3 regions of the Streptococcus sp. F0441 genome follow, and region 3 is predicted to be linked to each of the others. Evidence: predicted binding sites of a transcription regulator. Region 3 holds the regulator's gene; each other region holds the start of a gene.
The links. Region 3 encodes NrdR, which represses ribonucleotide reductase genes. Its sites were predicted from a motif close to ACACNATATATNGTGT; they were not measured.

Region 1 (10,619 bases), 520 kb from region 3:
TTAACAATTTTTTTGTTTTCTACACTACCTTCTATCTGAACAGTCTGATTTAAGAATCCTATATTGAAAATCAATCACTAAATTTTTAAAGCAAAAAATCCCTGCAACTGAGTTGCAAGGACCTTTCAATTAATCAAAGTCAACGTATTCTTTTTGAAGTTCAAGAACTTCTTCCATTGTTGAGCATTCTGTAAGGGCACGGTTTGCGTACTCTTCCATCTTAGCTGTGTCGAGTTTTTTCATCAGGCTACGTGTACGAAGGACAGATGTTGCTGACATAGAGAACTCATCCAAGCCCATTCCGACAAGAAGTGGAACAGCCTTTTGGTCACCAGCCATCTCACCACACATACCAGCCCATTTACCTTCAGCGTGAGCTGCTTTAATAACGTTGTTGATCAAACGAAGGATTGATGGGTTGTATGGTTGGTAAAGGTATGAAACTTGTTCGTTCATACGGTCTGCTGCCATTGTGTATTGGATCAAGTCGTTTGTACCAATTGAGAAGAAGTCAACTTCTTTTGCAAATTGGTCTGCAAGCATAGCCGCTGCAGGAATCTCAATCATAATACCAACTTGGATATTATCCGCAACTGCAACACCTTCAGCAAGAAGGTTTGCTTTTTCTTCGTCAAAGACTGCTTTCGCTGCACGGAATTCTTTCAAGAGTGCAACCATTGGGAACATGATACGCAATTGACCGTGTACAGACGCACGAAGAAGGGCACGGATTTGTGTGCGGAACATAGCATCTCCAGTCTCAGAGATAGAGATACGAAGGGCACGGAATCCAAGGAATGGGTTCATTTCGTGAGGCATATCGAAGTAAGGAAGTTCCTTATCTCCACCGATATCCATTGTACGAACGACAACAGGTTTACCATTCATTCCTTCAAGTACAGCTTTGTATGCTTCATACTGCTCGTCTTCTGTTGGGAAGTCTTGAGAATCCATGTACAAGAACTCTGTACGGTAAAGACCAACAGCTTCGGCACCGTTGGCATTGACACCTTCAACGTCTTTTGGAGTACCGATATTAGCAGCCAATTCAAAGTGTTTACCATCAGCAGTCACTGTTTGAGCATCTTTCAAAAGTGCCCATTCAGCTTTTTGCTTCGCATAAGCTTCACCAGCAGCCTTGAATTCTGCCGCCTGCTCATCAGTTGGGTTGATAATCACTTCACCTGTGATACCGTTAACGGCAAGAATGTCACCGTCTTTTACGATTTCAGTGATGTTGTTTGTACCCAAGACTGCCGCAATTTCAAGTGTACGTGCCATGATAGCTGAGTGGCTTGTACGTCCACCGATGTTTGTTACAAACGCTTTAACAAAGTTTTTGTCCAATTGAGCTGTATCAGAAGGAGTCAAGTCATGAGCAATCACGATCACTTCTTCATTGATAGAAGCTGGGTTTGGCAATTTTTTACCAAGAAGATTTGCCAATACACGTTTTGTTACGTCGCGGATATCCGCTGCACGTTCTTGCATGTATGGGTTGTCTTCCATACCTTCAAAGATAGTGATAAACATGTCTGTCACTTCTTTCAGACCTGCTTCTGCATTCACTTTCTTCGCACGGATAGTTTCTTTAATTTGGCTGATCATTTCAGGATCAGCAAGCACCATTAAGTGAGCGTCAAAAACTTGAGCAGCTTCTTCCCCTAGCGTACCTACTGCTTTCTCACGGATAACAGAAAGCTCGTCTTGTGATGCTTGTAAAGCGGCATCAAGGCGAGCTTCTTCTGCGTTTGTATCTTCGACTGTAACAGTCTCGAATGACAAATCCGGTTGAACGAGTAGATATGCTTTAGCAACTGCAACACCATCTGACGCTGCGATTCCTTTAAGCATTTCTGTCATTTCCTTATGCCAATCCTTCTTTTTCCATTGTTTCAGAGATAGCAGCGATTGCGTCGTCAGCATCTGCACCTTCAGCTGAAATTGTAACGTCAGCACCTTGGCCAACACCAAGACTCATAACACCCATGATAGATTTAAGGTTTACTGATTTACCTTTGTACTCAAGAGTGATATCTGAAGCAAATTTGCTAGCTGTTTGAACCAACAATGTTGCTGGACGTGCGTGGATACCTGTTTCTGCCACTACGTGGAAATCTTTAGAAGCCATAGTTTGACTCTCCTTTAAGTGTTTTCTATTTGAGTTATAAGTGATAACCCTTACAATAGTGTATTATATCACCTTCAAGATAATTTTTCAAGTATTTTATGGACTTTTACTGAAAATGAACTTGCTTCTTTTTCTATCATACAGGTACTATGGGAAATTTGGGCACTAATTATTAATAGTATAGAATTATCTAGTTAGCCACTTAACGTAAAATAATCTTTTGATGTCTCACATTAAAATAGATATACTTAAGTAGTGTAAGCGTGGCTAAAAATTCAATCTATTCCATTCAAATAAAGTGTCCAACCAATCAAAAACTATATTATGGGCGAGTCTTAAATTATTGACTTGACAATGAGCATCTGCACCGCTTTCGGAGTCAAAAACCTGAAGTTTAGTTTGCGGATTTTTAGATTTAAGCGCTTCATAAATTACCTTAGTTTGTCGTTGCAGCTCAGTACCTTCTCCCTTTCCCATTATAAACAGGCAAGGACATTGAATTTTTTGATAATCTACAATCTTTGCGTGGTTAAATACATCATCAATAGCACTCTTAAAATCAGAAGTACCAAACTGCCATGCATACTTTTTAAGATTCAAATTTGCTGATTCATTCAAATTTCCAGCTAATTTTAAAATGGCATTTATTAACCAACTAGGTGCTTTCAAACTTGATCCAAATTCTTTTCTGAAAAGTTCTGCAACGTCGTAAATAGGGGTACTAGCAATCCAAGCATGAATTCTTGGATCCTTTTCAACAGCTTGTGCGGTAAAATATCCCCCTCCGCTGACACCATAAATGGCTAAATAATTTAGTTTAGGATTTCTATTTTCCAACCAGTCTATGCATAATGAAATTGGAATAGAGGCATCCACATCAAAGACCAGCCCTCTACTAGGATTGCTCCCTTGACCGGGAAGGTCAACCATTAAAACATTATAATTTCGTATCCATCCAGGATATCCTGCAAAGTAAAATAAATCTTCGCGATAAGTATCACCTCCACCAATCATGATTAGCGTTGGGCAATTATCGCCGCTATGAAGATAATAACCAGGCAAGTAAGAACCCTGATAGGTAATAGTTAATTTTTCAATCGGTGCACCTAGTGAATGAATTGCACTAGAAAACACCTTCTCCATTTGACGAACGGTCGGTAAATACTCTTCAGAAAATGGATCGGTAAATTGGATTGCCGAGCGAAGTGAGTAGGTCTGTGCAAGATAATACTGCGCCTTTGTTTGTTCACTCAACCCTGAATTACTTGCTTCTTGTTCAAGGTAGTTTACATGCGATAAAAATACATTTTTCCAGTCATCAGGCTTTGGTGAGTTCCCCAATCTTTGAGCAAGATAATAAAGCTCTCCATGAGAGAAACCAAAAATTTCACCGATTCCTAACAACCAATTGAAGAAAAAATCCGTATCACCATTCTTAAAAAATATTTGAGTCGATTGCCGTTTTAAAATAACATCATTTTCTTTCACCACGCGCCTCCTAATTCTGTATTCTTTCATTCATTTAATCTAATTATAATCTGATAACATTCTCTATCAAACAAAAGTATCCAGATATCCATTTTTTAATCTTATAATCACAGATAGTGTATCATATAAAATGAACTTTTTCAAACATTGTATTTATATACTCCTTATGAAAGGATACGAAACTCATAAGTATCCTATATAAAATTAACCAATGATCCATTTTTATGAATACATCATAATCTGTCATTTCCACTTTGGTTATATTTTAGATATTCTAATACAAATATTGGGACATCTTGTGTAGAAAATTTCTTTTTTCGTAAATATTACAGTTTCTATTTTGTTAAAGTATTATCTCAGCTATACTTATTACTGTTCTTACGATTTTTGCTATTTTCTTCGTTTTCCTTTCTGATAACTTGCTGAAAATCTTCTATTTATATTGCCAATATACAGTATGTAGTTTTTTTATTTTGAGAAAGTTTGACAGTTCAACGGAAATCAAAATTTATGTTTTCGAAAACACTATATCTTGTGTTTTGATTTCAAAACCGTAACTTTTTGGCACAAGATTTAGTTTAAAAAGTTTGACAAAGTTTTTTTTTCTGATATACTAAGAAAGTAATCTATTTTGAAAGAGGAGTTACGAAAATGGTAACCGTTTATTCTAAAAACAACTGTGTCCAATGTAAGATGACCAAGCGTTTCTTGGACAGCAACAATGTCGCTTATCGTGAGATCAATCTCGACGAGCAACCAGAGTACATCGATCAAGTTAAAGAGCTCGGTTTCAGCGCTGCTCCTGTCATCCAAACACCAACTGAAGTCTTTTCAGGTTTCCAACCAGGAAAACTAAAACAGTTAGCATAATTTTAGTGCATCATCCAGAAGAAATTGCTTCTAGGGCTAACTTAGAGGCCTTTCTTTTGTAATCAGGTTAGATAAGGAAAATTTTATGGGATTAAAACATCTTGAAGACGTGACTTACTTCCGTCTCAATAACGAAATCAACCGTCCTGTTAATGGACAAATCATGCTTCATAAAGATAAGGAAGCCTTGGATGCTTTCTTTAAAGAAAATGTGGTTCCAAATACCATGGTTTTTGATTCAATCACTGATAAAATCAACTACCTCATTGAACATAACTACATCGAAACTGCATTTCTCAAGAAATACCGTCCAGAGTTTTTGGAAGAATTGCATCAATTTATCAAGGACCAAAACTTCCAATTCAAGTCGTTTATGGCAGCCTATAAGTTTTACAATCAATATGCCTTGAAGACTAATGATGGGGAATATTACCTTGAAAGCATGGAAGACCGTGTCTTCTTTAATGCACTTTATTTTGCTGACGGGGATGAAGCGATTGCAATTGATATTGCCAATGAAATTATCCACCAACGCTACCAACCAGCTACTCCTTCCTTTTTGAACGCAGGTCGTGCTCGTCGTGGAGAGTTGGTATCTTGCTTCTTGATCCAAGTGACGGATGATATGAACTCTATCGGACGTTCTATCAACTCAGCCCTTCAACTTTCACGTATCGGTGGTGGTGTGGGAATTTCCCTCAGCAACCTTCGTGAAGCTGGAGCTCCTATCAAAGGCTATGAAGGAGCAGCTTCTGGTGTCGTACCAGTTATGAAGCTTTTTGAAGACAGCTTCTCTTACTCAAACCAACTCGGGCAACGTCAAGGTGCTGGGGTTGTCTACCTCAACGTCTTTCACCCAGATATCATCGCTTTCCTTTCAACTAAGAAAGAAAATGCTGATGAAAAAGTACGTGTAAAGACCCTTTCACTCGGTGTTGTAGTACCCGATAAATTCTACGAATTGGCCCGTAAAAATGAAGAAATGTATCTCTTTAGCCCATACTCTGTAGAGCTTGAATACGGGGTACCGTTCAACTACATCGACATCACAGAAAAATACGATGAATTAGTAGCAAATCCAAATATTCGCAAGACAAAAATCAAGGCACGTGACTTGGAAACTGAAATCTCTAAATTGCAACAAGAATCTGGCTATCCATATGTAGTCAATATTGATACGGCTAATCGTGCGAATCCTGTTGATGGAAAGATTATCATGAGTAACTTGTGTTCTGAGATTCTTCAAGTTCAAGAACCAAGTTTGATCAACGATGCTCAAGAATTCCTTCAAATGGGAACGGACGTTTCATGTAACCTTGGATCAACCAACGTGGTCAACATGATGACTTCACCTGACTTTGGTCGTTCTATTCGCGCTATGGTTCGTGCCCTTACTTTCGTTACAGATAGTTCACACATCGTAGCTGTCCCTACTATCGACCATGGAAACAGTTTGGCTCACACCTTTGGTCTTGGTGCCATGGGACTTCATAGTTACCTTGCCCAACAACTGATCGAATATGGATCAGCTGAGTCTGTTGAATTCACAAGCATCTACTTTATGCTTATGAACTACTGGACCTTGGTGGAATCAAACAATATAGCGCGCGAGCGTGGTATCACCTTCCATAACTTTGAAAAATCAGACTATGCTAACGGAAGCTACTTCGACAAGTATGTGACAGGCGAATTTGTTCCAAAATCAGACTGTGTTAAAGAACTCTTTAAAGATGTCTTTATTCCAAGCGCTGCTGACTGGGCTGAACTTCGCGAAAAGGTTCAAGCAGATGGTCTTTACCATCAAAACCGCCTTGCTGTAGCTCCAAATGGTTCTATCAGCTACATCAACGACGTTTCTGCTTCTATCCACCCGATTACACAACGCATTGAAGAACGCCAAGAGAAGAAAATTGGTAAAATCTACTACCCAGCTGCTGGTTTGTCAACAGAAACCATTCCATACTACACTTCTGCTTACGACATGGATATGCGTAAGGTAATCGATGTATACGCGGCTGCAACTGAACACGTGGACCAAGGACTTTCACTCACCCTCTTCATGCGTAGTGACATTCCAAAAGGTCTTTACGAATGGAAGAAAGAAAACAAACAAACGACACGTGACCTATCTATCCTTCGTAACTATGCCTTTAACAAGGGTATCAAGTCTATCTACTACGTCCGTACCTTTACAGATGACGGTGGGGAAGTTGGTGCTAACCAATGTGAAAGCTGTGTGATTTAATTTTTATCTGAGGCAACCACATTTTCTCAGATTACTGATTAAGTTACCCGCCAGACAAAACTTGATAAGTATCTTAAATACTATGAAAAACCAAAAAGTCGGTCTTCCGACTTTTTGTGCGATACTCTTCTCAGACTATGATAAAATAGAGATGATTCGACAATCGCATTATTACATACAGAAAGAGATTTCAAATGGAAACTTACTACAAAGCCATTAACTGGAATGCCATCGAAGATGTCATCGACAAATCAACTTGGGAAAAGCTGACGGAGCAATTCTGGCTCGATACACGTATCCCCTTGTCAAATGACCTAGACGACTGGAGAAAACTATCAAACAAAGAAAAAGACTTGGTTGGAAAAGTCTTTGGTGGTTTGACCCTTTTGGATACCATGCAATCTGAAACAGGGGTTCAAGCGCTTCGCTCAGACATCCGTACACCGCATGAGGAAGCTGTTTTCAACAACATCCAATTTATGGAATCTGTCCACGCAAAATCTTACTCTTCTATCTTTTCAACCTTGAATACTAAGGCTGAAATTGAAGAAATCTTTGAATGGACCAACACTAATCCCTACCTACAAAGAAAAGCAGAAATTATCAATGAAATCTACCTCAATGGTAGCCCCCTTGAAAAGAAGGTTGCCAGCGTTTTCCTTGAAACCTTCCTCTTCTACTCTGGTTTCTTTACACCACTCTACTATCTCGGTAACAACAAACTGGCCAACGTTGCGGAAATTATCAAGTTGATTATCCGTGATGAATCTGTTCACGGAACTTACATTGGTTACAAGTTCCAGCTTGGTTTTAACGAATTGCCTGAAGAAGAGCAAGAAAAACTTAAAGAATGGATGTACGACCTGCTCTACACTCTCTACGAGAACGAAGAGGGCTATACAGAAAGTCTCTATGACGGTGTTGGTTGGACCGAAGAAGTTAAAACCTTCCTTCGCTACAATGCCAATAAGGCCCTTATGAACCTAGGACAAGATCCACTCTTTCCAGATTCAGCTGATGATGTCAATCCTATCGTCATGAACGGAATTTCAACAGGAACTTCCAACCACGACTTCTTCTCTCAAGTTGGAAATGGTTACCTCCTTGGTGAAGTTGAAGCCATGCAAGACGAGGATTACAACTACGGCTTAGACTAATTTGGCCAATCATTCAAAATATCATGGTTTGTTTAAAACAACCATGATATTTTTGTTTTTTGTTTTATTTTGTTTTTTTCTATTTGATATATTGAGCGTTTTATGGTAAGATAATAATAGTAGAAATCGAGGTGATAAGGATGCTAAAGCAAGAAAAACTAGATAGTATTCTAGAAGCAGTAAACACAAAAGGCACTATTACTGTAAAAGAGATTATGGAGAGCCTTGATGTGTCAGATATGACAGCTCGCCGATATTTACAAGAACTAGCAGACAAGGATTTGCTGGTTCGTGTGCATGGTGGCGCTGAAAAACTTCGTACAGGTTCTCTATTAAACAACGAACGCTCAAACGTCGAAAAACAAGGCTTGCAGATTGCTGAAAAACAAGAAATTAGCCGTTTTGCAGGTCACTTGATTGAGGAAGGGGAAACCATTTTTATCGGGCCAGGAACAACCTTAGAATGTTTTGCTCGTGAGCTCCCAATTGATAATATTCGTGTTGTAACAAACAGTCTTCCAGTTTTTCTCATCCTAAACGAACGAAAACTAACAGATTTGATCTTGATTGGTGGAAACTATCGCTCTATCACTGGTGCTTTTGTGGGGACACTCACCTTGCAGGATTTGACAAATCTTCAGTTTTCTAAGGCATTTGTTAGCTGTAATGGTATTAAGGATAAAGCAATTGCTACTTTCAGTGAAGAAGAGGGCGAGGTACAACGAATCGCCTTGAACAATGCCAATAAAAAATACTTACTGGCAGACCACAGTAAGTTTAATAAGTTTGATTTTTACACTTTTTACAATATCTCAGAGATTGATACCATCGTTTCAGATTCCAAACTGAGTCAGGAGACATTTGAAGATCTGTCGAAACAAACAACCATTCTTTTATCAAAACCATAAAAATTCCCCTGCCTTTTGGCGGGGAATTTTTGTTGAATTTTAATCAATAAGTTGTGTCTCAGCTAGTTTCTTGTACCAGTGAGCTGATTTCTTTGGATAGCGCTCCTGGGTTTCAAAATCAACATAGAAGAGGCCGTAACGCTTTTCGTAACCATTTGACCAAGAAAAGACATCCATTAGCGACCAGATAAAATAGCCTTTGACATTGGCTCCATCGGAGATTGCATCTGCTATCACTTCCATGTGTTTCTTAACATAATCAATCCGTCCATCATCGTAGACTGTCCCATCCACAAACTCATCTTTGTATCCGAGACCATTCTCTGTGATGTAGATTTTCTTGTAATTTGGGTAATCTTTCTTCACGCGCATGATTTGATCATACAAACCTTGAGGATAGATAATCCAGTCCCAGTCCGTACGTGGGACATAGTCAGGCGCCACTCGACGTCCAACTCCCTTAATCTGATACTTAGAGCTTCCTTTTTCACCCTTACCGTTATGAATGATTTCTGTTTCGCCATCAAAGGCTTGCATCCAATCACTCATGTAGTAGTTAATTCCAAGGAAGTCATTCAGGTCTTTTGCTGCTTCTAGGACTGCGAAGTCTTCTTCACGCAGATCTAAACTTCCACCATTGACTGCTAGGATATGGTTGACACCTTCCATGGTTTCTTCAGAATATCGTCCTAGATAAGTCGCATCTAGGATAAACTTGTTATGGATAATATCTTCTAACTCGGCTGCACGAACATCTGCTGGATTATCTGGATCCAGAGGATACTTAGTAGGCAGGGCATGAACCACACCAATTTCACCTTTATAGCCTTTATCTTTATATAGCTTGACTGCACGCGCATGCGACACCATCATATTGTGATGAGATTGGAAGACTTTGGCAAGGTCGTACTGAATACCTGGAGGGAATTTCCCAACCAAATATTGACCATCTCCTATTGGCCCAATTTCATTAAAGGTTGTCCAAAAGTTAACTTCAGGAAATTCTTCAAAACAGAAGGCCGCATAATCCACAAAGTGATTAATGTTTTCTCTATTCAGGAAATCTCCGTTTGAATGAAGTGCTTCTGGCGTGTCAAAGTGATGAAGAGTCACGAAGGGCTCAACATGCCGTTTGTGGCACTCTGCAAATAGATTATGATAGAACTCAACCCCCTTGTCATTAACCTTCCCATAACCCGTTGGAAAGATACGTGACCAAGCGATTGAAATACGGATACCATTGACACCATACTCTTCTGCAAGTTTGAGGTCAACTGGGTATTTGTGATAGAAATCACTGGCTGGTTCAGCAGTGTACCAGTAGTTATCTTTGAGGTATTTGTCCCAGGCGACTGGCCCTTTACCATCAGTATGTGTAGCACCTTCTGCTTGGTAGGCTGCTGTTGCTCCGCCAAAAATAAAGTCTTTTGGAAGTGTTTTTGTCATTTGATTCACCTTTCAAGAAATAGAAATGAGATGGGGGTATAGTTGGGAGGAGTTCCTCCATCTCACTTCTTCGCTATTTACATTTTATTCTTCGAACTGCGCTTGAACAAAGGCAAGAGCGCCTTTTCCATCGCGAGTCAATTTAATGTATTGGCCACCTTCTGTCTTGGCAAGTTTGATACCAAGTTTGTCGGTTTCGGCCTTCATGTCTTCAAAGTTTGAAGCAACTTGAGGAGCAAGGATGACCAGATCAAACTCAGGCAACATTTCACGGTGAGCACCATAGCCACCAGCTGCTGCTTTAACAGGAACTTTGTACTCTGCAGCTGCCTTGTTTAGAGCATTTGCAAGAAGACCACTTGTACCTCCTCCTG
Region 2 (10,619 bases), 1.2 Mb from region 3:
CAATAGCGCTGACTTCTATCGATTGTATTTTCGTAAACACCGCCAGCGGAGAGAATCGTGCGGCGGCTGGCTTCGTTGTCTTCATCGCAGGTAATCAGCACTCGTTCCAATCCTTGCTTTCGAGCCTCTGCTAGTCCTAATCTCAACTGCTCCTTCCCATATCCTTTGCCTCGTTGACTGGGACGGATAGAATAGCCAATATGACCGCCTTCCACAAATAATTTGTCATTCAAGGACAAGCGCAGGGCTAAAAATCCCAAAGGCAAGCCAGTCTCACCAAAGGATAAAAATTTGATTGCAGGAACCCAGCCTACTGGCAGGTTGGCAGCATCCTCTTGCTGCTCTACAATCTTTAAACAATCCTCATAATCCTTTGCTCGCTTCCAAGCGGAGCCCATGCCACCGTGCATATAGGATTTTGCTGCATCGAACTCCGCAATCATCTCTAATATCGCTTCTTTATCTTCCAAAGTTGGTCGTCTTAGCTCCATGCTTCCTCCTTAATCGACATCAACCCAGTAGCGCTCCGTTCCGTTTCGAACATCCTCATAGACACCACCATTAGCTAAGATAACAGCTCGGCTGGCAGGATTTTCTGTGCTACAAGTTACCAGAGCTCGTTTGATATTCTTTCCCTTAGCAACTTGTAGACCTTGTCGGAGGGATTCTTTCGCATAACCCTTACCTCTTTCAGATGGACGAATGGAGTAGCCAATATGGCCCCCATTTTCTAGTAAGTAGTCATTTAATCGGAGACGAAGGTTGAGAAAGCCAAGAGCTTGGCCTGCTACGTCAAAACTAACCAGCTGGATAGCAGGAACCCAGTTTTCAGGAATATTGAGTCCCGCTTCCGCTTGAAGATTTTCTTCTAGCCACTCTTCATAAACAAAATTGTTGGCGTTCCAAAACCCACCATCGTGGGCTGATTGAGTCTGTTCAAACTCTGCCATCATCTCTAAAACTGTTTCTTTATCTGCCAATGTTGGTCTGCGTAGTTCCATCCTTACCTCCTGCTAAGAGAAAAGCGAGAGCGGACTCTCACTTTTATTTTTTCTTGTTCTTGTTTAAAAACTGTTCTCTAAGATTGAGCAAGCGTTCTTTTTTACCTGTTCCACCTTTCGAATGTTTCTCGTGATAACGGGTCACTTGTGCACGTCCCTTATCGTCTAATTGGTATTTCCCCATTCCATTTCCTTCTAATTTGTTACTTCATGTCCGGCTGTTTTAATGGTTGAACCATTCATGTGTTTGACACGCGCAGCGATTTCCTTGTGGCGTCCATTAACCATCGGACGAGCCTGAGGGTTACCTAGATAGCCACAAGTTCGTTTGACTACGTCTACTGTTTTTGGGTCGCTATTCCCACAGTTTGGACAAGCAAAGCCCCTCTCTGTCGGTTCAAAATCCCCTTCAAAGTCACACTTATAACAATGATCAATCGGAGTATTGGTCCCTAGATAGCCTACACGATCATAGGCGTAGTCCCAGACAGCTTCCAAGGCTTTTGGATTTTGTTGGAGAACTGGATACTCACAGTAGTGGATGAAACCACCTGTTGCACCTGCTTCTGGATAAGCCTTCTCAAAGTCCAATTTTTCAAACGGCGTTGGATTTTTACGCACATCATAGTGGAACGAGTTGGTGTAGTATTCCTTGTCTGTAATATCAGGAATAGAACCGAACTTTTCTGTATCCAAGCGACAGAAGCGATCTGTTAGACTTTCAGACGGTGTTGAGTAGATAGAGAAATGATAGCCATATTGATCAGACCACTCTTCCACCCGACGTTTCATATCGCGAATGATATCCAGCGTGAATTCCTTGGCTTCTGGATTGTGTTCCCAGCTATTTCCAAAGAAGACTGTCGCTACCTCGTACAAACCAATGTAGCCCAGCGAAACTGTCGCACGACGATTCTTAAAGAGCTGATCAACGCTCTCGTCTTTTCCAAGACGGCGTCCGAAGGCCCCGTACTGATAGAGAATAGGGGCGTTTGCTGGTGTTGCTTCCTTGGTTCGTTCGACACGATAAACCAGAGCATCTTCTGCGATATTCATCCGCTCGTTGAAGATTTCCCAGAACTTATTCATGTCGCCCTCAGACTCAAGGGCGATACGAGGCAGATTGACTGTCACAACACCTAGATTCATCCGACCAGAATTGACTTCTACGCCATTCTCATCCTTCCATCCTTGGAGGAACGAACGGCAGCCCATAGGAACCTTGAAAGAACCAGTCAACTCGATAATCTTATCATAGGATAAGACATCCGGGTACATCCGTTTGGTTGCACACTCGAGGGCCAACTGTTTGATGTCATAGTTTGGAGTCCCTTCTTCCAAGTTAAGGCCTCTTTTAAGCGTAAAGATGAGTTTAGGGAAGATGGCTGTGCGGTGTTCTGAGCCAAGACCCTTGATACGAATGGTCAAGATAGCTTTTTGAATTTCCCGTTCAAAACGACTAGTTCCTAAACCAAAACCTAGTGAAGTAAAAGGTGTTTGTCCATTTGAAGTGAAGAGGGTGTTGATTTCATACTCAAGAGATTGCATGGCATCATAGATGTCTTTTTGGGTTTTCTTCCAAGCATAATCATCCCATTTTTCAGGCAAGACCCACTCTTCCGCATCTTTGAGGTGCTTTTGGTAATTCTTCTCTGCATAAGGTGCCAAGACTTCATCAATACGGTCAGCTGAACAGCCCCCGTACTGGCTAGAAGCAACGTTGGCAATGATTTGCGAAATCTGAGCTGTCGCAGTCTGGATAGACTTGGGACTCTCTACCTCTGCGTTACCAATTTTAAAGCCATTTTCCAACATCCCTTTAAAATCAATCAAACAGCAGTTAGTCATAGGAGTGTAGGGGCTGTAGTCCAAGTCATGATAGTGGATATCCCCTTTCTGGTGAGCATTGGCTACGTGCTTAGGAAGCATTTGCAATCCGATTGATTTCCCCACAATCCCTGCTGTCAAATCACGTTGAGTATTAAAGACATCGCTGTCTTTATTGGCATTTTCATTGACAACCGCTTGATCTTTATTGAGAAGTTTATGAATGCTAAAGTTGATATCTGTCGCTTTTGAGCGCTCAAAATCCCTCTGTGTCCGATAGGTGATATACTCTTCAGCCAAGGCATATTCTTTGGCTTCAAGAAGTTCATGTTCTACGATATTCTGAATCTCATAAATCTTCACACCTTTAGGGAAACGACTGTGAATTTCGGTAACGATTCTTTCAACTAGACCATTTAGGCGTTTTTCTACTAGAGGCGTAACGTCCATAACTTTTTCTGCCGCCTTGTGGAGAGCCTTGTCAATCTTGTCTACATCAAATACTACACGTCTACCATCTCGTTTTTCAACGAACAAGGTGGGAACGGTTGCAAGCTTTTCTTCTAATACAATCATATCCATGCTCTTTTCTAAAATATTGTTAAATAGTTTATATTCAGTATTATACCACTCTAAAAATAAAAATCAATATCTTGTGTTAAAAATCCTAAAATTTTTAAAATTCCACAAGATATTGATTTTTGTTATTTTGATTTATAAAGTTTGAACTCGCTAGTACTTGTCTGAACAAGCTCATAGTTTTCACTGAGCCAGCTCTCTACATCTGACCACAAGGCAACTTTTTGATTGACCACAATCATCTTCGGTTGATTCTCTTTCAGATCATTCATCAGTTTGGTTTTATTTTCGTCGCTTGCAGTATAGAGTGTTGGAGTTGATAGAGAAGTCGGCGCCAAGCGTTCACTTGCACGGTAGAAATCAGGACGATCATCCCAAGCATAGACACGATCCTCAGAACTCGTTTGCTGTTTTACCATGCTAGCAAGACGTTCTCTCTCCTGATAAGTCGCTGGATGCGAAAGGTAGCGACTCACGATAGGAAGAACAATAAGATAGGCAAGGGCAATCAGTGGTAGATAGAAATTTCCTTTAAGGAAAGAAGTTTGTTTCTCACGTCTTCTTCTACGACGACTGCCTCCATCCGAAACATCTTCCTTGATTCCTGTCAGAAGGAGCAAGACCAAGAAAGGAATTAGTACCACAAGATGAGTACCGTTGATGGGTTCTTTGGAAAAAATCAAGAGCCCCAAAGAAAGCAATAAGCCCAAACTAGCAGCAATCGATAGGGAATATTGCTTAGCTGATTTTGACTGGAACAAACCAGAAAAGAGCAAACTAAGGGAACCTAGCCCAATGGCAAGTAAGCCGTAGAAGGCTGCATTTTCAAGCAAATGCGCATTTGAAAAGAAGCTAAGAGTATTTACCGGATACAAGGTCTGGCTAATGGCATCCCCAAAACTACCTGTTAACACTGTATAGTAGCCCAAAGGATAGAATAAGAGTGAGAACCCTAAGGCTGACGCAAAAAATTGATATAAACCATGAACAAAGTGACCTTTGCCTAAGTTAAAGCCGATAATTCCCAAGGCTAGTGTAGCTGCAAATAAGGCTGTTGGGATTGGCGCAAGGAAGAAAGCGAGAGCAAGGCTCATACCAACACGTAAAAATCCTTTGTCACCGTTTGGATAAGCTAGGTAGTTCGTAACAATGCTAAGTGAATAAAATAGGAAAGGCAAGGCTAGCAAGAGAGCATAGCCACCACCAAAAGCGAGACCTGCTACCAACAAATTAAACACAAACACAAGCTGCTTGGCTTCTTCTACACGGTCTGTAAGACTATCCGCAGATTTAAAAAGAAAAACGCCTGCTCCAAACAAGGCCAACCACTCAACCAAAGCAATCAGAATACTGCCTTGTGAAAGATATGCAAGCAGGTAATAGAGCAATCCCTCCGTCCCAAAATAATCTGTATACATTTGACCATTTTGATGCAAAGCCCAACCGGTATAAAGATCCTGAGTTTGTCGCGGACTCACTAAACCAAAAATAAGGGGGATAACCACAGAAATAGCTGTAGCCACTAAACTCCAAAGCAAGATACTAAAAAAGGGGGTCGGAGCTCCTTCTCGCTTTTCTGGAACAGACCAGTCTTGGTAATGAGATTCTTCTTGTTTCTCATCTATTTTCCCATATACATTCATTCAATTTCTCCTCTAAGTTTATCTGTTTTAGTATATCAAAATCTTACAGGAATGTCAGCTTGGGATTGATATTTGCTGAATTTCTTATCCAATATCGCAAAGCGTTCGATTTCACGAAAACGGTGGAATCGACTGTCTCTATACTCTCTAATAAAATCGTCATCTTCTAGATTAAGCATGGTTTTCTCCTTTACCTATCTATTCGTAAGAAGACAAAAAAGATCCAGCCTTGGGCTAGATCTTGATGGATAGTTAGAGCATAGGTGCAAACAACTGGACAATTTCCTTGATCAGGCTTTGATACCAGCTTGTTTTGATGGTGTGGGGATAAATTTCTTGAGAAACTTTAAAAATCTCTTCAAAGTCCCTTTCAATATCGATGATGGCCTGCGTTCTATAAAGCAAGACGGCATTTTCATAGTGGTGAAGCAAACTCCGATAGTCAAAATTGATGGTTCCCACAGTAGCCGCCTCTCCATCAACAAGCATTTGCTTGCTATGAAGGAATCCCGGGCTATACTCATAAATACGAACCCCCGCAGATAGCAAGTCTGGGTAGGCTCCTCGAGTAACTAACTGAATAACCTTCTTATCTGGGATACACGGCGTCACAATTCGCACATCTACCCCTCTCAGAGCTGCATTTTTGATACTTTCAGTTAGATCGTAGTCGGCGATCAGATAGGGAGTCGTGATGTAGACGTAGTCTGTAGCTTGATTGATAAGATTTTGATAGACCGTTTTTCCAACCTGGGCTCGGTATATTGGTTTGGGACCGCTACTGTAGGGAATACAGAGCCCCATCCCATCTTTTGGTTGATTTTCGAGATGGTATTGGTCAAAGTCGCTAATTTCTCCACGGTTGATATACCAGGTTGATAAAAAGAGTCTAGTAAAAGCCTTGACCGCTGATCCATCTAGGCGAATACCGCTATCTTTCCAATAACCAAAGCGTTCGATATGGTTGATATACTCATCTGCCAGATTGACACCACCTGTATAGGCAATTTGACCATCAATAACCATGATTTTACGGTGGTCACGGTTGTTATAGGCGACGGTTAAGCGCGGAATCACCTTATTAAATTTATGGGCCTCAATTCCTCGACCACGAAGGTGGATGGTGTAATCTCCAGGCAAAGTGGCCATACAACCAATATCATCATAGAGGAGCTTCACCTCTACTCCTTGAGCTGCCTTTTCTTCCAAAATCTCCAAAATACTATTCCACATCAAACCTTCTTCGATGATATAGTATTCGAGAAAGATAAACTTCTCTGCTTTCTTGAGATCTTCTAGCATCTGATGCCACATGCTTTTACCAGATGCAAAAAATTGGGTATCCGTTCGATTATAGACATCTGCATTCGTGTCCATACTGAGGAGAGATTTGATAACCCCGTAAGCCGACTTGTCTTGTTCTTTTAACTCCAAACGGAGAGCCCTGCTATTGTCCTCTCGGTAAACCATTGATTGGAGCTGCTTTAGCTGCTTCAATTCTTTTTTAGATAAACGGCGCTCTCCAAACATGATATAGAGCAAAGGGCCAAAAACTGGCACAAAGGCTACTAACAACCATGTTACCTTACTCTCAGGATTCATAGATCTATTCACAATCGATACAATGGTCGCTAAGCTCACTAAGATGACTAGGATAATCCAGACAATCGGAGCCATCCGCCCTAGATAGAGAAATAAACCAAAGACGATAAATAATTCTGCCAACATAACGGTAATACTAAAACCATATTTGGACATGAGTAGCTGCATTTTTCTAGCCGTCATACATCCCCTTCCTTTTCTAACATTCTCCTTAACTGCTTGATAAACTAATCTTTCTACTAGTATACCTCAGTTCAGGGGCAGATGGCAACCTTTTGCCTTTGCTCAAATTCCAGTCGTTTCGTGTTTAGATGATTGTTACAATTTCAGAGCCAACATATTGACCGTCATACCAGCTGCAGTCCCCATAAGGTAGACGACATCTCCCTCCTTGATAAGTCCATGTCCCAAAGAATAAGCCAAGCCAAACGGTACAGAGACTGACACCATATTTCCATAGTCAGTAACTAAGTTGAGGTATTGATCCTCAGCTACACCTAGCTTTTCCATAACCAAAGGAAGGGCGCGACTAGCTTGATGAGGAATGATATAGTCCACATCTCCCAAGGCTAGCTGTGTTTTTTCTTGAAACTCTTCAAACATGACTGGGATTTTACGAGCAGACAAGAGGAGGATTTTCTTCCCCTTCATGTCAAACATATAGTTGGTCTTATTCGCTTCAGAGTACTCTTTTGGTTGAAAAGAAGTTAGACCTCCACGAATCTCCGTATCGTGAGCCCCTTCTGACCAAGTACGTTGGAGACTAGCAATGACCCCTTTTTCCTGATGACTTTTTTGGAAAATAAAGGCTGCCGCCCCATCACTAAAGAGTTCAAAACTTTCTTTTTGCTTGGGATTGAGCCCTAAACTTCCAACCTCACTAGACACAATCAAGACACGATTGTATTCGCCCGCCTCAATCAAGTGGGACATAGTCGATAGAGCAGAAATAAAGCTGGTACAGGTCGTATTGATATCCATGGCTGGAATAGAGAGTCCTTTTGCCACGCGCTCATGAATCAAGGCTGCCGTACAAGGAATAGGCTGAACTCCAACTGCACTAGCTGATACAAGGCAATCGATATCTTTAATATCCAAATTTGCATGTTCAAGTGCGCGCTGGATAGCTCCTTCTGCCAAGTCGAGTTGCGTTTCTTCATTTTCAACTACACGATAACGGGTCTGGTCTTTGAATTGGACGGTATGCTTGGGAAGGCAAACACCATAACCAGCGATTTCTACATGTCTTTTTACTTCTGTCATTGTCTATTATCCTTTCATAAACGTTGGATTCGTTTGAGTTTACGGCTAGTATCCCAGTGATAATCTGAAAATTGGATTTCGGGAACTATAAACTGCTTTTGCTGGGCCAGGAGTTGAAACTGTGCTAGAATAGATGCTTCCACTGCCTCATCTCGTTCACTTAGGCAAACTTCCACTAACTTCTCAGAATGTTGCTTGACTTGGTAATCCCCTACATTCTCCACAAAGAGGATGCACCGTCTGATAAAGTCTGGATAGATGGTCACTTGACCCCCATCCAGTCCATCGAAATAGAAGATGTCGTCAGAGCGTCCTTCGACCTTGTCAATCCGTGTATAGCAGGAGCCACATGGACAAGGCTCCGGATTTTCAACCAAGATATCATTGAGCTGGTAGCGATAAACAGGCTGACTGCTTCGTTTAAAGTCCGTAATGATTGGATAAAAACGGCGGTCATCCAGATACTGCTTTTCCACAAAGATAATGTCTTCGTTGAGATGGAGATTGCCAGCTGAGCAAGTACAGGCTAGAAAACCTTCAGTTGCCTGATAAACCTGGTCAATAATGGATAGAGAAAAGGCTTCTGCGATGCGTTCCCTATCCTTATCTTCCAAAATTTCTGCCACCGAAACGATTTTTTGTGGATGAATGGCTAACTCTCCGGCCTTTAGTCGTTTGCTCAACTCGAGCAACATAGAGGCAGGCGCCACCACAATGGTCGGTTGGTAGCTATTGAGACGGCCGATATGGTCATCCGTATTTTTAAAAATATCAAAGTACTCTAACCGAATGAGCGCTGTATTAATAGTCTGATAGAGTTCATTATCAGCTCTCAGAAAAAAAGCGATGCGATGGCCAAACAGCTGGCCCTTGGGCAACATCTTGGCTAAAATAGCCGCCGCCCACATACTGCGCTCTTTCTCGGTCGTGATAAAGAGACCTCGATGTCCAGACGTCCCTGAAGATAGCCCAACCGCTACTTCACCTTTTAGTTCCGTAAAGTCACGTGTTTTCTCACTTTCTATGGCCAGAGCTAGAGCTTCATCTCGATCCACTCCTTGAGTGTTGAGCTTATTGAAATGTTCCATCATAAAGGCCTTGTCCATATGATCAAAGTCGCTAGGAACCCCATTTTTAAAATAAGGTGACTCACGTTTTAGAAAGGCCATATAGTTAGCTAATTGCTTTTTCTGATAGTTTTCTAAGGCTTCTCGAGACTTAAAATTATGAAGCCAACGCGTTTGGATAAAAGTTTTAAGAAAGGTTATTTTTTTCATACAAAATTCGCTCAATCCTTTCTACAGGGTCATGGCTGACCAGTACCTCGATACCATCTCTTAGAACATTTTCTAAGAACTCTGCCCCCTTGATATAGGCTTCCTTGTTGTCCTGCACCAAGGAAGGAATCAGGTGCATCTGCTTGGTATAAGGTAAGAGGTCAATTCCCCAACAGAGGTCTGCTGCAATGAGAAGGTCATGATCAGGAATAAAGAGACAGGCTTGCCCCTTGGCATGTCCATCTACTGATGCTACTAGGATACTGCCATCTCCAAAGAGGTCACAAATTGGACCATAGGGAAAATTTGAATAGCGCTGATTTGCCTTGATAACGGTCAGTCTTTTCTCAAAATCAGCTGGTAAAAACTCTTTAAAGATCAAATCCTTAAGCTTGGGTTTCTGATAAACTTCAAAAACCTCTTGAGTCAGGATAAATTGAGCGTTCGGGAAAAAACTAGCCCCTCCTAAATGGTCTGGATGGAGATGAGACAACATGACATAGGTAATCTCTTCTGGCCTAATTCCTTTTGCCTTCAATAAGTATGAAATCTGATCCTTTTCCGTCATTTGAACAGGAGTTCCTAGACGGTAAAAACCATAGCGTAGCTTCGTCTTAATGTTATAGTGATAACCCGTATCATAGAGCAGATACCCCTTATCTCTATGCTTGATCAGAAATACTCCCGCTGGGAAGGTCATTTTTTTATTCTTGACTCCCTTAAACAGTAAACCCGCATAGCTGGTACAGTAGCCGGCCGGGAAATAATCAATGCTTTCGATAATCTTGGACATATTGGTCAATCCCTTCTGAAATACTGATTCGAGGGCGATAACCCAAGTCTCGCTCCGCCTTGCTGATGTCCAGCGTCTGGCTATACCTCAGCAAGTAATAGGTATAGCGTGTCAGAACCGGTTCTCCTTTGAGATGCAAGATCTTGTAAATAAACTCTAGCGTACTCGCAATAGCTGAAAGAAGAGAAGCTGGCACTTTTCGGTATGTTATCGGATAGCCTAGCCCTCTCAAAGTTTCTTCTATCAGACTCCTAAATTCCCTTGGTTCTCCATTGGTGATGTTATAGACTTCGCCACTAGCTTGAGGGGCCTCTAGAGCCAAACGAATGGCCAGAGCAACATTTTCCACACAGGTCATATCCATGAGCTGGCGACCGTCCCCTATCAAGGGAATGCCAATCTTCTGACTGAGTTTGAGAACTCGGGGTAAAATACTGGTATCCCCAATCCCAAAAAGCCCACGGGGGCGTAAGATGATGCTAGGTACATCCGGATAATCCTTAAACAGCTTCTCCGAAGCCAGTTTACTACGTATATAGTTGTTAAGCTTGTTTTCCTGCGGAGCTTCGCTTTCTTTGATAGCAAGCTGATCTCGAGGCGCAGCATAGATGCTCGGCGATGATACATAAACTAA
Region 3 (10,619 bases):
GACACCGTGATTGTCTCCCGAGTAGCCAATCTTCCAAGCTCTAGCTGTTTCATTGGCTACAGTCTCGATTGTTTCTCCATTTAGGCTTTTCACAACGTAAACACCCATCTGGAATTTTTCTGATTTTTTACTATTGACATTATTCAATTCTCGAATCTGAGTTATAGTCTCATCCGTTAGATAGTGATCCGGGTCATAGATCCCGTACTCAGGTTTTTCAGGTGCTGTGAATGCTGACAAGAAGAGAAAGACCATCAGCAACCCAAGCAAGCGAACCAACAAACTATGTTTAAATAATCTGCCTTTTTTCATAATAACCTCCCTGATAAAGGAAAATTGATTTAAGGAATTATAGCATTTTGATTTTTACAAAGAAAGTGCATTTTCATTACAAATAGATTACAAAAGCTAGGAAAATAATTGAATTTTGATGACAGATTTTGTCTCCAATTTGATAAAACTTTTACTCCTTTTATAGAAAAAAGAAGACCTCATAGCCTTCTTTTAGTTTATTTTTGTGTGAAAACAAACATAGCTTACTTGCGTTTTCTTGCAATGAGATGGATTGGTGTTCCTTCAAAGACAAAGGCCTTGCGGATTTGATTTTCCAAGAAACGCAGGTAAGAGAAGTGCATGAGTTCTTCTTCGTTGACAAAGATGACAAAGGTTGGTGGCTTGGTTGCCACTTGAGTCGCGTAGAAGATTTTCAGGCGTTTTCCTTTGTCTGTCGGTGTTGGATTAATTGCGATGGCATCCATAATCACATCGTTTAAGACAGCTGATGGGATGCGTGTGTTTTGACTTTCGCTAATTTGCTTGATCATCTCAGGCAGTTTGTGAAGACGTTGCTTGGTCAGAGCAGACACAAAGACAATCGGTGCATAAGGCAGGTATTGGAACTGCTCACGGATGTCTTCTTCCCAGTTCTTCATAGTATGGTTGTCTTTCTCAAGAGTATCCCACTTGTTGACCACGATGATCATTCCTTTACCCGCTTCGTGGGCAAATCCTGCGATACGCTTGTCGTATTCACGAATCCCTTCCTCAGCATTGAGGACCATCAAGACCACGTCAGAACGGTCAATGGCACGCATGGCACGCATGACAGAGTATTTTTCTGTATTTTCGTAGACCTTACCAGACTTCCGCATACCAGCTGTATCAATCATGGTAAACTCTTGTCCATCAGCATCTGTAAAGTGGGTATCAATGGCATCGCGCGTTGTTCCAGCTACTGGACTAGCAATCACGCGGTCTTCACCCAAAATGGCGTTGATCAAACTTGATTTTCCAACGTTTGGACGACCAATTAAGCTGAATTTAATGACATCTGGATTTTCTTCTTCGACTTCATGTGGTAGATTTTCCACGATGGCATCCAGTACATCACCCGTACCAATACCGTGGACAGACGAAATTGGCAGCGGTTCACCTAAGCCTAGTGCATAGAAATCAAAGATATCATTTCGCATCTCAGGATTGTCAACCTTGTTAACGGCAAGGATAACAGGCTTATGGGTTTTATAAAGTTTGCGAGCTACGTACTCGTCCGCATCTGTAATCCCTTCTTTACCAGAAACGACAAAGACGATGACATCTGCTTCTTCCATGGCAATTTCTGCCTGGTGTTTGATTTGCTCCATGAAGGGAGCATCGACGTCGTCAATCCCTCCAGTATCAATCATACTAAAGGAACGATTGAGCCACTCACCCGTTGCATAGATACGATCACGTGTCACACCCTCAACATCTTCTACGATTGAGATCCGCTCACCAGCGATCCGATTAAATAGGGTTGATTTCCCAACATTGGGACGTCCCACAATGGCAATAGTTGGTAAGGCCATGTTTTCTCACTTTCTACAATAACTTTTTCTGTTCTAGATTCTTCCGAGTTGAACGAGGTTCGGCTTGACCGAACTGCTCTGCCAAACGCTGACTCCAAGAGGTCGTCGCACGCGCACCAGCATAGTCCGCCTGTACTTGGTCATAGTCCAAAATCGCTTCAACTGGCTGTTCTTGGTATTCTTCTTCAAATACCACTTGGTTCAAAGGCAGTCTTGGTTTGACATCATGTTGTTGATTTGGCACGCCAAAGGCAATCCCAAAAACGGGATAGGTATAGTCAGGCAAGTTAAAAAGTTCTGCCACTTCTTCCGACTTGTAACGGACCAAACCGATAATCACACCACCATATCCCAGACTCTCTGCTGCAAGCAAGGTATTTTGCCCAGCAAGCGCAGCGTCCACAGACGTGATGAGGAGACCTTCCACTCCTTGAGGTTGGAAAGTGTCTGTATGAAGACTTGCTCCCTTTTCAGCTCGGTTCAAGTCACCGACAAAGAGCAAAAAGGCAGCTGACTGGCGAATGGCTTCCTGGGGAACCAGTTCGTATAAGGCATCTTTCTTCTCTTGGCTACGTACAAGAATCACAGAATAAGATTGGAAATTTTTCCAAGAAGACGCCATTTGAGCAGCTGTCAAGATTTCATTTAAGTGCTCTTGAGGAATCTCTTGCTCCTTAAAGCGACGAACTGAAGTATGAGCTTTCATCAGTTTAATGGTTTCTGTCATCGGCGATTTTCTCCTTCTAGTCTTGTTTCCTCTGCTAAATAACGAATCCTTTCCATGACCCGTCTAGCTTCCCAAGTCTCATCATTTCCATTCTTTCCTTTGGCAAAATGTTTTTCCAAATCTTGGAAATTAAAGTTGGAAGTAAAGAAGGTCGGCAAATCTTCCTGCATGCGGTACTGAAGAATAACTTGGAGAATCTCATCACGCACCCAAGGGGTAGACTGTTCTGCACCAATATCATCCAATACCAAGACTTCTGCTAACTTGATCTCATCCACCAAGGTCTTTACAGAGCCTTCACCGATAGCATTTTTTACATCAATGACAAAACTTGGATAGTGGAGAATGGTTGTTGAAGCACCACGTTTTTCAGATAGGTCATGGGCAAGAGCCGCCATCATGAAACTCTTACCGACACCAAAATCTCCATAAAGATAGAGACCTTTTCGGATACTAGGGTAAAGGTCAACAAAGGCATAGAGTCTCTCAAAAATCGGCAAACGTCCTAAGTCATCCAGGTCAATCTGAGCCAACTTCGCTTTCTTGAGACTTGCTGGTAGATTGATCAACTTAAGACGATTCTTGATTGCCGCCTCTTTTTCAGCCGCGATTAGTTCTGGTGTTTCTTCATAAGATACATCTGCATAGCCGTGATTCATGACCAAGATAGGCTTGTAGCCACGTGCTATATAGTCCGCATCCCCACGAAGAAACTTATCCCGTTCTGTGATATATTGGTTGAACTTGGAGATGCTGCGATTTAACTCCTCTTGGCTGAGGGATTCTTTCTGGATAAAAGCCGCTACATCGGGGTCCTTCATGATCTGCTGGACCAAGTCCTGATACTGAAAACGACTTGTCTGACGTTTGATAACGTCACCAACACTTTCCATCTAGTCTCCTCCTTCTTCTAATCGGGCTAACATTTCTTGTTTTTTGCGTTCTAGTTCCAGACGAGTTTCCTCACTGGTTTGATTCTTGTATTCTGGATTGCTCCACTTGGGAACATTTGTCTTAGTTGAGCTGGCCTTGTTTTTCTGTTCTTCTTGCCCTTTTTGCTGACGCTCTCGAATCCGAAGCACGGCTTCCTCTGCTGTCCGAATCTTGCGATAGGCATAGTCGTTTGCGACCTTCATAGCATATTTTTCATTGACATTAGCCGAATCAACCTTGTTAAAAGTTAGAAGTAAGACGATATTGATGACTTCATCCAACAAGCCTAAAGATGCCATCTGGTAAAGGAGTTCTCTTTCACTTTGGGTGATGTTTCCCTTACGTGTTTGCTTGATTTCGGCTAAAAATTCTAGGGGAGTTTTATTTTTAGCTTCCCTGATAATGGTCATTTCTTTGGGACTAAAGTCAGAAGTCGCTGGTTTTTGTGCTAACTTTTCACGCATGCGTTTGACTGAAATAACCTGAGCCACCGCTGTCGCCTTGGCTAGTTGATAGGTTTCAAACCAGGTCCATTTTTTTTCATCTGCGATGGCAAATAATTCTAAAACATCCGCCTGCTCGTCTTCAAAACGCAAGCCATCTCGAGCCATCAGGTGCTGGAAATGTTCCAAATCAAAATCATTTTTTAACTTGCTTTTAGACTCGCTTGGGGTCACTTCTTCAGTCAGGGTTGGAAAGACTTGACTCAAGGAAACCGAGAGTGCTTCTCCCTCACTTGGAGCTTGCTTCATAGCAGAAACAGCTACATCCCCAATCTTTTTCTCTAATAATCTGCTGTAGACTGAATGACTTAGAAAATCCTGACTGGAGAGGGGAGACTGAAGCTGCAATTCATAGGTTTCCCCCTTTTGATAAAGGGTCAACAAATCCAAAGCAGATAAGATTTTGAGGGATTGGAGCAAGGTCGGCATGCCAAAGTTTAAGTGGTTGAGGATATGGGAAAAGAGGTGCTCCTTTTGCCCTCCATCCCAAAAGGTAATGGCATATAGATAGAGGCTCAGTGCCTCCTGACCGATAATCGGGAGGTAGCACTGCACCAGAGAAGAGATATCTTGCGACACCCGATTATTCTTTAGAAAAGAAAAACGGTCATTTGGCTTCATTTACTTTTCCTTTTTCTTTTTAGAGGACTGGGTGATCTGTTGGAGCAGACTCTCCAACTCACTCACATCCTTAAAGCTACGATAAACACTGGCAAAACGAACATAGGTAATCTCATCAAGCTCCGCCAATTCTTCCATGACTAAAGACCCAATATATTCACTTTGGATCTCATTCTCACTGCGACTACGGAGTTTTTGCTCGATGCGATTGACCACCATGCCGATTTCATCACTCGAAACAGGGCGTTTCTGGGCTGAGCGAATAATCCCATTAAAGATTTTATCTCTAGAAAACTGCTCTCGTGTACCGTCTTTTTTGACGACAACCAGCGTTCTTTCTTCTACTCGTTCATAGGTTGTAAAACGATGCTGACACTCGTCGCACTCACGTCTTCGACGGATGGTATTTCCTTCTTCGGCTTGTCGACTATCAACAACACTAGACTTGGTAGCCCCACATTTTGGACAACGCATGCATTTCCCTCCTTGTCGTTTTCTTTTCATTATACCATTTTTTGAGCAATTCCCAAAACAATTCTTATTTTTACTTGACAAGTTTTTTGTTTTATTGTATTATTTAATTAGAACAATAAAGAAAAAGAAAGGAGACTATGATGTCCTGGTCATTTGATAATACAAAACCCATTTATTTACAGATTATGGAAAAAATTAAACTACAGATTGTTTCCCATGAACTGGAACCCAACCAACAGCTACCAACCGTAAGAGAACTGGCGAGCGAGGCTGGGGTCAATCCCAATACCATTCAGCGCGCCTTGTCTGACCTTGAACGTGAAGGATTCGTTTATAGCAAGCGAACAACTGGTCGTTTTGTCACCGAGGATTTGGACCTCATCGTTCAGTCCCGCAAACAACTTTCCGAAGAGCAACTGCAACACTTCGTCTCTTGCATGCTTCAATTTGGCTACAAAAAAGAAGAACTGCCAAATGTATTAAGCGACTATATTAAAGGAGTTTAAGACTATGACACTACTAGCACTTGAAAATGTATCAAAATCATATGGAGTAACTGCGGCACTTGACAATATCTCACTAGAGATCTCAGCTGGAAAGATTGTCGGGCTCCTCGGACCAAACGGATCCGGAAAAACAACCCTGATCAAACTGATTAACGGTCTCCTTCAGCCAGACAAAGGACGTGTCCTCATTAACGGACAGGATCCAAGTCCTGCTACCAAAGCGATTGTCTCCTATCTACCAGACACAACCTATCTAAATGAACAGATGAAGGTCAAGGAAGCCCTAACCTACTTCAAGACCTTCTATCAGGATTTCAATCTTGAACGCGCCCAACATCTGCTTGCAGACCTTGGCATTGATGAAAATAGTCGTTTAAAGAAATTATCAAAAGGAAACAAGGAGAAGGTCCAACTAATCCTCGTTATGAGCCGTGAAGCCCGCCTCTACGTTCTGGACGAACCAATCGGAGGCGTGGATCCAGCTGCTCGTGATTATATCCTCAATACCATCATCAACAACTATTCCCCAACTTCTACGGTCCTGATTTCAACCCACTTGATTTCAGATATTGAGCCAATCTTGGATGAGATTATCTTCCTCAAAGACGGAAAAGTCGTTCGCCAAGGAAATGTTGATGATATTCGTTACGAGTCAGGTGAATCAATTGACCAGCTCTTCCGCCAGGAATTTAAAGCCTAAGCAAAGGAGATTATTATGTTTTGGAATCTAGTTCGTTATGAATTTAAGAATGTCAATAAATGGTATTTAGCGCTCTATGGAGCTGTGCTTGCAATTTCAGTTTTGATTGGAGCTTTCCTTGGTAGCCTTAGTCAGAGTTACAATTCTAACAATGCTGTTTATTTCATCTTCTTTTTGGTACTAGTCTTTGGAGGACTCAGCGTCACTCTTTGGATTGCAACAATCTTTTTAATCATCCGAAGATTCAAGGGGAGTGTTTATGACCGCCAAGGGTACTTGACCCTAACCTTGCCTGTCTCTGAGCACCAAATCATCATCGCAAAACTTTTAGGTGGTCTTGTCTGGTCCATCTTAAGCTATATCGTCTTTATCTTGAGTGTATTGATTATCTTCTTCTTAACACCAATAGAAAAAGACTTCACTGTCCTCTATAACTTCATTTCCCCTTACCTCAGCTACGGCTGGCTGTATGCCCTATCACTATTTGTCGGTTCGATTACATGGATTTTATCCATTTACCTCTCCATCTCAATCGGACAACTCTTTAATGAGTATCGAACAGCTATGGGGATTCTAGCCTATATCGTCATTGCCATCGTCATTGGTTATGTTTCTCTCTTTTTCCGAATTGAAAATGACTTTAACATGATGATTGGTACAGAAATCTTGCGCGATCTCTTTTTATCGGCTATCTACTATCTCGGTACCTACTATATTTTGAAAAACAAGGTTAATTTGCAATAAAAAACGCCCAGCTTACAAGAGCTGGGTTTTGCTTTAACTCAATATCAAACTGGCTACAATAGGGCTAACAAAAACATAGAGAATACCGGTGACACCGATGGCCAAGCCACCCATGGCTCCTGCTACCGAGCCGTATCGAAAGGCTGTTCCTGTTCCGACTGCATGACCTGTTCCACCAAGGGAAAGACCAACTGCCACTGGATCGTCAATTTTCAACCACTTCAAAAGGGTTGGCCCGATCACACTGGTTAAAATCCCAGTTGCCACTACGACGACCAAGGTTACAGTTGTTAATCCTTGCAATTTTTCTGTAATCCCCACTGCCATAGCGGTTGTCACTGACTTGGGAAAGAGAGAAATGGCTAGGAAAAAGTCCATACCAAATATTTTCGCTACTATGGCAGTGAAACTAGTATTGACAACTACTGCTAACAGACTACCAAAGAGGATACTCCGAGCATGGTGCTTCATCAAGTGAAAACTCTTGTAGAGCGGAATCCCTAGAGCCACGGTCGATGGGACAATCAAGTTGTTCAGATAAACGCCACCTTGGTAGTAATCTTGGTAAGAAATACCCGTCGCCTTAAGAAGGATGATAATAAAAATTGCCGACAAAAGCAAAGGTGTTGTCAAAGGATGGGGAAAACGTCTGTAAATCAACATCCCCAATAGATAAGCTAAGATAGATAATGCAATCCCAAACAGAGGATTGGATACAAATTCGCTCATTTGGCATCTCCTTTCTCATAATCTCCCTCAAACCGTCTCTTGATAAACTGAACCACTAGGGCTATGAGAATAATATTGATGACAGCCGCAAAAAAGACAATCAAAACGATGGGCAAGAGATAGGGAGCAATGACATCAAACTTTTCCATGATACCCACTGCTGGCGGCAAAAAGAGAATGGTCATATTGGCCAGTAAGAAATTTCCGACCATGTTGACGTGCCTGGTCCTTAGCCACTTGAACTGCAGGGCTAGAAAGAGAATAATCAAACCGATAATACTGCCTGGGATGGGCAGATGAAAGAAACTGGAGATTCCCTCACCGATTAGAGAAATCACAAAGAGAATCATTAATTGAACATATAATTTCATCCTAAACTCCATGAAATAAACTTCTTGCATACCAGTTTACTCTTTTTTCAGAAAATTTCAAGGAAATATTGAAATTCTTCTTTCTTGCAAGGATTAGTTAAAAGTAGTATAATAAATGCATGCGCAATCATCTTGTATTACAAAGATAATCAGTAATGACTTTGTGATTTTTACTTTGAAAAGAAAGGAGAAAGCAATGACCTATTTGGAAAAGTGGTTTGACTACAACCGCCGTCAAAAGGAAATGGAAGCCATGTTAGAAGAAACTATTGCACAGCAGAGTGAACAAAGGTTGACCTTGAAAGAGTTTTACTTGCTCTACTATCTGGATTTGGCCCAAGAAAAATCTCTACGCCAGATTGATTTACCCGATAAACTCCATCTCAGTCCCAGCGCTGTTTCTCGAATGGTGGCCCGACTAGAAGAGAAAAACTGTGGCTTGCTTAGTCGCAGATGTTGCGACCAGGATAGACGGGCTAGTTTTATCTGCCTGACTGACGAGGGACAAACAACCCTAGCTTACCTGCAAAAGGCCGTCGAAGAAAGACTGAAAACGAGCCTTGACTTCATTTCTTAATCAGATTTTTTAAAGAAGTTGCGTGCGCAATCATTTTTCTTGACATTCCTCTTTCCAAGGAGTAAAATAAAGTCAAGATCAAACAAAGGAGTTTTATATGATCGAAATTACCTACCTAGACGCCAGCAAGCAAGAGAGAACCATGACTTTCGAGTCTTATGAAGACTTTGAACGTTCTCAACAAGCCTGCCTTATCGGTGTCGCAGACTATTACCCCGTTCAAAAATTGACCTATAATGGTCATGATTTGGACTACCATGGGACTTATGGAGATGTCTTCTTCTATCTCATGAAACAAGATTTAAGCCAATATAACTAAAAAAGGAGAAATACAATGGCAAAAGCAATTACAGATGCAACATTTGAACAAGAAACAAAAGACGGTTTGGTCTTGGTAGACTTCTGGGCAACTTGGTGTGGTCCATGTCGTATGCAAGGTCCAATCTTGGATAAATTGTCTGAAGAACTTTCAGAAGATGTCTTGAAAATCGTTAAAATGGACGTAGATGAAAATCCAAACACAGCTCGTGCATTTGGTATCATGTCTATCCCAACCCTTCTCTTCAAAAAAGACGGCCAAGTTGTGAAACAGGTTGCAGGTGTTCACACTGCAGAACAAATCAAGGCCATCGTTGCTGAATTGAGCTAATCACACGAGAGACCAAGTACTTTATTTGGTCTCTTTTTTTCTTGCCCTTTGCCATTTTTCAAAAAATATGCTAGACTGTAGGTAGAATATTACGATGTTTGGGACATGCCATCGCTAAAAAAAACCTCTACTTGGTATTTTTTAGCTCCCCTAAAGGGAGCTTTTTGCGTGCTCTGAACATTTCCCATTTTAGAAGGAGTACTATGAAACGTCATTCAGCCTTGGTCGTCTTTAGCGGCGGTCAAGATTCCACAACCTGCCTTTTTTGGGCTAAAGAACACTATGAAACAGTCGAAGCTGTCACCTTTGCCTATGGCCAACGTCATCATCTCGAAATTCAAGTTGCTAAAGAAATCGCTAAGGAACAAGGCATTCGTCATCACATCTTAGATATGTCTCTACTGGGACAAATCACTGAAAATGCCTTAACCTCTGATTTGGAGATTGAGCAAAAAGAGGGAGAGGTTCCCAATACCTTTGTTGACGGTCGCAACCACCTCTTTCTTTCCTTTGCGGCAGTTCTTGCCAAACAACTTGGTATTAAAGACATCGTGACAGGTGTCTGCGAGACAGATTTTTCAGGCTACCCTGACTGCCGGGATGTCTTTGTCAAATCCCTTAATGTTACGCTCAACCTTGCCATGGATTACGACTTTGTTATCCAAACACCTCTCATGTGGCTAGACAAGGCTGAAACTTGGAAGTTAGCCGACCAACTCGGTGCCTTTGACTACGTTCGTGAAAAGACCTTGACCTGCTACAATGGGATTATCGGAAGTGGCTGTGGAGATTGCCCAGCTTGCCACCTACGTCAGCATGGCCTAGATGTTTATCTCTCACAGAAAGGAGAGGGCTAATGTTTTTTGCACCTAAAGAAATCAAACAAGAAACTGGGGAATCTCTTGTCTACAATCCTCACAGAACCTTGGTATCAAAAGAATTTACCTTCGACGCTGCCCACCACCTCTTTCACTATGAAGGAAAATGCAAATCCCTGCACGGCCACACTTATCATCTGCAGATTGCTGTCAGTGGATTTTTAGATGAACGTGGCATGACCTACGATTTCGGAGATATCAAAGCTATCTACAAGAACTACTTAGAGCCCCACTTGGATCATCGCTATCTCAATGAAACCCTGCCTTATATGAACACGACTGCTGAAAATATGGTTTACTGGATTTTTCAAACCATGAGTCAAGAGTTGCCAGACGAGCGCAGTCTCCGTTTGGAATACG

Region 1: a site for NrdR is predicted at 4,142-4,157, ahead of nrdH (glutaredoxin-like protein NrdH). Genes of this name have one in related genera too.
Region 2: a site for NrdR is predicted at 3,472-3,487, ahead of nrdD (anaerobic ribonucleoside-triphosphate reductase). Genes of this name have one in related genera too.

What each region holds. Positions count from the first base shown of each region.
Region 1 is NZ_KB373321.1:1,039,544-1,050,162, reverse strand. Features, by position in the region: gene ptsP (phosphoenolpyruvate--protein phosphotransferase) at 130-1,863, opposite strand; gene HMPREF9188_RS05050 (phosphocarrier protein HPr) at 1,868-2,131, opposite strand; gene HMPREF9188_RS05045 (alpha/beta hydrolase family protein) at 2,399-3,619, opposite strand; gene nrdH (glutaredoxin-like protein NrdH) at 4,271-4,489, shown strand; gene nrdE (class 1b ribonucleoside-diphosphate reductase subunit alpha) at 4,575-6,734, shown strand; gene nrdF (class 1b ribonucleoside-diphosphate reductase subunit beta) at 6,929-7,891, shown strand; gene HMPREF9188_RS05025 (DeoR/GlpR family DNA-binding transcription regulator) at 8,032-8,799, shown strand; gene lacG (6-phospho-beta-galactosidase) at 8,839-10,245, opposite strand; gene HMPREF9188_RS05015 (lactose-specific PTS transporter subunit EIIC) at 10,330-10,619, opposite strand, start outside.
Region 2 is NZ_KB373321.1:329,971-340,589, reverse strand. Features, by position in the region: gene HMPREF9188_RS01610 (GNAT family N-acetyltransferase) at 1-491, opposite strand, end outside; gene HMPREF9188_RS01605 (GNAT family N-acetyltransferase) at 501-1,001, opposite strand; gene HMPREF9188_RS01600 (hypothetical protein) at 1,045-1,185, opposite strand; gene nrdD (anaerobic ribonucleoside-triphosphate reductase) at 1,197-3,404, opposite strand; gene HMPREF9188_RS01590 (hypothetical protein) at 3,533-5,050, opposite strand; gene cls (cardiolipin synthase) at 5,303-6,835, opposite strand; gene HMPREF9188_RS01580 (3-oxoacyl-[acyl-carrier-protein] synthase III C-terminal domain-containing protein) at 6,971-7,915, opposite strand; gene HMPREF9188_RS01575 (F390 synthetase-related protein) at 7,930-9,192, opposite strand; gene HMPREF9188_RS01570 (MBL fold metallo-hydrolase) at 9,170-9,985, opposite strand; gene HMPREF9188_RS01565 (NAD-dependent epimerase/dehydratase family protein) at 9,960-10,619, opposite strand, start outside.
Region 3 is NZ_KB373321.1:1,554,706-1,565,324, forward strand. Features, by position in the region: gene HMPREF9188_RS07490 (TPM domain-containing protein) at 1-312, opposite strand, end outside; gene der (ribosome biogenesis GTPase Der) at 537-1,847, opposite strand; gene HMPREF9188_RS07500 (NADPH-dependent oxidoreductase) at 1,861-2,574, opposite strand; gene dnaI (primosomal protein DnaI) at 2,571-3,467, opposite strand; gene HMPREF9188_RS07510 (DnaD domain protein) at 3,468-4,631, opposite strand; gene nrdR (transcriptional regulator NrdR) at 4,632-5,105, opposite strand; gene HMPREF9188_RS07520 (GntR family transcriptional regulator) at 5,246-5,611, shown strand; gene HMPREF9188_RS07525 (ABC transporter ATP-binding protein) at 5,616-6,311, shown strand; gene HMPREF9188_RS07530 (ABC transporter permease) at 6,327-7,055, shown strand; gene HMPREF9188_RS07535 (LrgB family protein) at 7,089-7,784, opposite strand; gene HMPREF9188_RS07540 (CidA/LrgA family protein) at 7,781-8,155, opposite strand; gene HMPREF9188_RS07545 (MarR family winged helix-turn-helix transcriptional regulator) at 8,352-8,732, shown strand; gene HMPREF9188_RS07550 (DUF4649 family protein) at 8,830-9,051, shown strand; gene trxA (thioredoxin) at 9,067-9,381, shown strand; gene queC (7-cyano-7-deazaguanine synthase QueC) at 9,585-10,238, shown strand; gene queD (6-carboxytetrahydropterin synthase QueD) at 10,238-10,619, shown strand, end outside.